DNA from 2 places in the Shewanella sp. SM69 genome. Region 2 is predicted to be linked to the other one. Evidence: riboswitches for the same ligand, from Rfam matches in the RefSeq annotation. Region 2 holds a riboswitch; the other holds the start of a gene.
The links. Region 2 has a riboswitch for thiamine pyrophosphate ahead of L5M37_RS01200 (TonB-dependent receptor). Riboswitches for the same ligand answer to the same signal wherever they lie in the genome.

Region 1 (3,191 bases), on a different contig from region 2:
CCTTTTTTTACCACTGCTGCCGAGCCGTCAGCGTTCAATCGCGGTGCAGGCCTTTTAGTCACTGAACATGACACCCAAGCTATATATCATGAGCAGGCTCAAGATTTGGTACTGCAAGAAATCCATGCTGAACATCAAGATCAAGATAAATTGGTTGCTGAATCTGAATCCAAACTTGAACTGTCTAGGACAATACAAACCCGTGCTCAAGGATTGGGGTTACATACTCGTCAGCCATATTTCAAAGGATTAAGTCTGTTATTTTTTGTGATCTTAGTGCATGTGTGTTTATTTTTACTTATCTGCATTTTGTGGCGCCCGCAGTTAAATCCCTTTGGATTGAAGGAAATAGAAAGCCGTGGCCCTAAAGTGGCAGCGATCAAGGCTTACTTTATTTATGCTCCCGCGGTAGAGAAAGCCGAAACCTCAGAGTCCGAAACTGAGATCAAGGCCGAGGATAAGACTGAAGCGACAAGTTCTGTTACGCCTACAATTGTTCCCACACCTCAAACTCAAGTGAAGCCTCTGCCAATACTTGAAAAGGTCATGCCTGAAACAATAGCACCCGAAAAGGCCGTCTCTGAAAAAGTAGAGTCGGAAAAAGTGAACCCAGATACGGTTAAACCGAACATCACTCAATCGAGCCAATCTCAATCAAAGAAAACTCAATCAATTGCCCCAAGTGATGAACAACCCACTGAAACGATGGCAACAAAACCAACGAATACGTTGGATGCCTCAGAATTAAAGCCGCAGATTGGCGCTAAGAGCTCGCCCACAGCAGAAGGTGAGAGCACAATAGCGACAAGCTCAAGCATGAGTTTATTCACCCAGCAATATTTTGAACGTCAGCGCGAGCAAGCGCTCGATGATCTCGTCATTGAACAGGCCGATAAGTTCACCCGGAAATCGAATATGAGTGAAATGAGCCCAGAGATGGAGGTGCTATTTGTCCCTAACGCCGATGATTTCGGTGGCACAACGAGCCTAGATTTACCCTTAGATCCAAATCGTATTGTGCGTAAAGGTGATACGTGTTATCGCGTGGTACAAGTCGGCACTCAAGTTAATCCTTACGCCGAAAATTTAGGCTTCCCATTTGACTGCAGTGGCAAAAAAATCAATCAAGCTATTGATGATGCCATTCAATCTCGATTAAACAAAATGATGCTCAAACCCCATAAATAGTGACTTTCTTTTATGATTTATTTTCATGCTAATTATGGATTTTTTAGTTTAATTTTATTTAATCAATTAAAAACAATTAATTATGAATCTTTATTTTGGATTGGTGGTTAAGGTTTTTAATTGCTTTTTTCCTTGTTTGTTGCTGCCGCTTCTGTCTATACTGCCCACTCATCTTGTCGGAGTGCCTCTTGGCTGAGACCGTTTATTCGGGATCCGTTGAACCTGATCAGGTTAAAACCTGCGAAGGAAACAAGCGTAATAACACACATTAAATCGCTAAAATAGACGGCTTGAACACCTGTTTACTCAGCAGTGTTTTAAGCCTTAATGTTTAGATTTAATCGTTATTGAGCAGGGTAACTCAATTTTTGAAGCCAGTGTTGGCCACAAAAGTTGATTGCCATGTCCAGCTATCAACAACTCAATTCTCCAGACAAGCAACTCCATTTTTTAACGTGAGATTGCTTATGTCCAGTTCAAACCCAAACCCAGCTGTAGCTGCCAATGCGATAGAAATCACAGCACCAGAATCGACAATCCCTAATAAATCGACAGTGCCTAATAAATCGGCTGAGTCTAGTCAATCAATCGTGCCTAAGGCGCCGAGTCGCCGCGAAACCCGCGCGCAGGCTCAAGCCTTTATCGATACGTTAGCGCCGCTGCAACATCCTAATTCACAAAAGATTTATCTCGAAGGTTCCAATGCCGATATTCGCGTTGGCATGCGGCAAATCCTGCAGACTGACACGCTTATCGGCGGTACCGATGATGCGCCTATCATGGAAAAAAATCCGCCAATCCGCGTGTATGATTGCGCCGGACCTTATTCCGATCCTGAGGCCGATATCAATGTGCGTCTAGGCCTGAGTAAATTAAGACAAAACTGGATCCTAGCCCGCAACGATACAGAGCAATTACCCTGCGCGACCTCAGACTTTACCCAACAAAGACTCGCCGATGACGGTTTAGAACATCTGCGTTTTGAGGCAGGTTCGAGTGCCATTGTCCGCCCACGCAGAGCGCTGCAGGGTAAACGAGTCAGTCAATTACACTATGCCCGTCAAGGGATTATCACGCCCGAAATGGAATATGTGGCGATCCGCGAGAACATGGCACTTGCCGAAGTACAGGATGAAATCCTCAATCGTAAAGCCAAGGGCGAAGCTTTTGGTGCCTTAGTCGGCGAACCGATTACCGCCGAATTTGTCCGCGTTGAAGTCGCCCGTGGCCGCGCGATTATTCCGCTGAATATTAACCATCCCGAAGCCGAACCTATGATCATCGGGCGTAACTTTCTGGTGAAAGTGAACGCCAATATCGGTAACTCGGCGGTGACCTCTTCCATCGAGGAAGAAGTGGAAAAGCTCGTCTGGTCTACCCGTTGGGGCGCAGATACGGTAATGGATTTATCCACAGGTCGTTATATCCACGAAACCCGCGAGTGGATCATCCGTAACTCGCCAGTGCCCATTGGCACAGTGCCGATTTATCAAGCGCTGGAGAAAGTGAACGGCGTGGCAGAAGATTTAACCTGGGAAGTGTTCCGCGATACCTTGATTGAACAAGCTGAGCAAGGTGTTGATTACTTTACTATTCATGCTGGTGTGCTGCTGCGTTATGTGCAGATGACGGCTAAACGCGTCACTGGGATCGTTTCCCGCGGCGGTTCAATTATGGCCAAATGGTGCCTGAGTCATCACAAGGAAAACTTCCTCTACAGCCATTTTCGTGAGATCTGTGAACTTTGCGTTGCCTACGATGTATCCCTGTCTTTAGGTGATGGTATGCGTCCCGGATCGATTGCCGACGCTAATGATGCTGCCCAGTTTGCAGAGCTTGAAACCTTAGGTGAGCTAGTCAAAATCGCGTGGGAATACGACGTGCAAACCATTATCGAAGGGCCGGGACATATCCCGATGCAGCTCATTAAAGAGAACATGGACAAGCAGTTAGCTCACTGCGATGAGGCGCCGTTTTACACGCTTGGCCCGCAAATCACCGAT
Region 2 (3,191 bases):
TCATCCGGCGAAGCATTGTATTCAGAATACAATTGGTTATCTTCTTTCAGATTCATGGCATACACACCAAGCAACCAATCAGTACTCTCTGCAAAAATACGGCCCTGCTCGGTAGAACTTAGGCGAAACTCTTGCGACGCGGTTTTACGCTGACCCGTTTTATCCCAAAAATAATCGTATTGACACGGCGCCAGATTGCCATTGTCATCATTGCATTGCTTAGAGGCCCAATATTCTGAGTTAGCCCAATCGCCATCGTAACTGTAATGGTGATCGGTATTCGCAAAAGAGGTTAACGAAGTTAATTCGAAGTTTTCTGCGCCAGAATAGGTCGCTTTAAAACCCGCGCCTGTGGTGCGTTGGCTATCAACACCCGGTTGATCCGATGTTGTCTGAGTTGGTGAATTAGTTAAACTCCACACATCATAGCCATTATCAAAATCGGCATGCAGCACAGTTAAATCAAACTGCAAATCATCTGTCGCATACCAGCGCAGCTTAGCGCGGCCGCTGAATTCATCGCGACCATTGGTATCATCACGGCCTAAATACAGGTTATCGTGGTAACCATTTTGCTGATGTTGCTGCATTGACACACGATAAAGCAGCTTGCCAGAATCCGTTAATGGGCCAGAACTGAAACCGCTAAAAGTGCGTAAATCATCATCGCCTAACGACACTTCGCCGCCATGCTCAAACACATCAGTTGGATCGTTACTCTTCAGATAAATCAGTCCCGCTAAGGCATTCGCGCCGTAACGCGTCCCCTGCGGTCCACGAAGCACTTCGACCTGCTGTAGATCGTACATGCTCGACACCATACCAATACCGGATAAATCGATATCATCTATGATGTAACCCACGGAAGAATTAGGTGCGCCTTGGTATTGTTCCTGTTCCCCTACACCGCGAATTTGAAAATATTTCGGCCGAGAGCTTCCACCTGACCAGTTAAAATTGGCGATAGAATTAAGCAGATCTTCAAAGTGTTGCGCACTTTCATCCTGAATTTTTTGACTGTCGATAACGGTAATGCTTGAAGGCATTTTTTCTAAACTTGAGCTGCGAAAATCCGCCGTCACCACCATGACTTCCATCTCAGGGCTGGGATCGGGTCTGTCAATAGCGTCGGTTTGTGCAAAAACAGGGGTGCTCAGCGCTGCGGCGATGGCTAACGCCAGCGGCGCTCGGGCTAAAAATAAGCTTGGCGATACGGTTGAAAATGGAGATTGATGGTTTGACGTTTTACGGTTTGACATAGGACCTCAAATATAATGTTTGAGATCCGGCAACGAATAAGCGATTCAGAAGTGTGCTGTTGATTGGCCCATTCCTACGCCGGTATTAGCCGGATCAGGTTCTAAGGGTTCGTCAGATGACATCTCAGTTTGCAGCCGTTAACGTTAAAATCAGAGTAACATTAATGCACAACAAACACCCCTTGGCGGCGCCTAGTATACATGACGGAAATAAAAAGTGGGCACTCTTATCTCTGCGATTCAATTAAATGTCGCGAAAACCACTGCCCTTCAGTTCGTATGATGAAAATATCTTTATTAGCCGCCTAAATCCTTTCGTCCATTTGACCGCCTATCATGATAATGCTATAGAAGGTCGCAATTTCGAACACAGTAAGAGGACAATAGTCGATGCAGCTAAAACCTTTATCGAAAGGACGTTATAGCCAGCGATGGGAGCAAGACTATCCACTTATTGAAGCGGTTGTACTTAGCTGTATCAGCGAAATAAAAATGCTCAAAAAAGGCGCTCACCTCATGACGCAGGGGGAAGCGATGGCATCACTTGTATTGGTGAAGCAAGGTCGCGTATCACTCGGCCATACCGCGAGAAATGGTCGGTGTTTTCAATTAGGTACTATTGATTGTGATTCACAGCTGTTTGGCGAAATGGAGTTCTTCACCCAGTACCACTGTCAACTAGACATTATTGCCAGTGAACCCTTAGAAATCATGTTGATTAGCGCTGAAAAACTGCAACATTGCCTCGGTCAACACCCTCAACTCGCGCTATTTTTTGCTAGTGCAATTGCGATTGACTACCAAGACACAGTGGATATTTTTACTCGGCGACTGCTCTATCCCATCAGTTATAACGTGGCATTTGATATTTACCATGAATACTTAAATGACTTGCCCGTAGATGGCTTTAGTAAACGCTATTTAGAGGCTGAACGATTTGGCACTACCGACCGAGTCTACCGTCGGGCGCTACAAAATCTTGAGGAACGAGGCTTAATTGAGCGGAAAAAAGATGGCATTCGGATTTGTGATCTCAACGCACTCAAGAAATTTGTTGAAGCAGGTATATAACCGCTTTCAACATAACCCACACTCGACTTAATTTAACAACCGAGTGTGGGATAGATGAACAGGTAAATTAACTTACCGATGGCGAGTGTTGTTCCATAGCCGATTTCATCCGACTTGAAACGATCAATAGCATAAATATCGCTGCGTAAAGCAAAGGAATCACATACATCACAGTTTGTAATCCGATAATACGTTCAAAGAAAGAACTGATGGCTGGGCTAAACATCGCCCCTGCACTTCCGCTAATAAGAATATATGACACATTTTTGCTGCTAGCTTTTTTTACAAAAGACACGCCATAAGCAATAAATGCATTATAAAGCGCGGCACACACAAAACCATAGCCATAGGTTAAATAAGCTATCCAATTAAGATTATTGGTACTGACAATGGCAGCGGTGATCACCATAGCTAAAGCAATAATACCGACTAAGAAATGGTGAATTTTTACACGAGTCACAATCACAGTCGAAATTAACGCCCCAATTAGCGCAGCGGACCAATACTGGGTAATAATATTACCGGCATCTTCAAACGGAATATCAAATTTTTGTTTTACAAATAAAGGTGCCCAAGTTAAAAAAGTATATAAAGCCAGCATTCCTAAAAATAAACCAATACCTCCACTAATAATACCGAGATTCCATTCAGACTGTTGTTTCTCTTGTGTTGTAGACGATTGCTCGCAAATAGAGAAATGAGTGAACAAGGTAATAATGACTGTACCGAACGCCACTAAACCTACGGCTAAATAGCTATAACTCCATGATAATGAATTTGTTAATGCATAAGTCGTTATCAATGGAAAAATAACGCCTGCAATATTAAACGTTGCATCTTGCACCACTAACATTGTGCTTT

Region 1: another riboswitch for thiamine pyrophosphate. It lies ahead of thiC (phosphomethylpyrimidine synthase ThiC); the one in region 2 lies ahead of L5M37_RS01200 (TonB-dependent receptor).

Annotation. Positions count from the first base shown of each region.
Region 1 covers NZ_JAKKRV010000002.1:231,700-234,890, reverse strand. Annotated here, with positions in the region: gene L5M37_RS04400 (hypothetical protein) at 1-1,188, shown strand, start outside; TPP riboswitch at 1,356-1,454, shown strand; gene thiC (phosphomethylpyrimidine synthase ThiC) at 1,656-3,191, shown strand, end outside.
Region 2 covers NZ_JAKKRV010000001.1:250,467-253,657, forward strand. Annotated here, with positions in the region: gene L5M37_RS01200 (TonB-dependent receptor) at 1-1,259, opposite strand, end outside; TPP riboswitch at 1,314-1,452, opposite strand; gene L5M37_RS01205 (Crp/Fnr family transcriptional regulator) at 1,650-2,330, shown strand; gene tsgA (MFS transporter TsgA) at 2,398-3,191, opposite strand, start outside.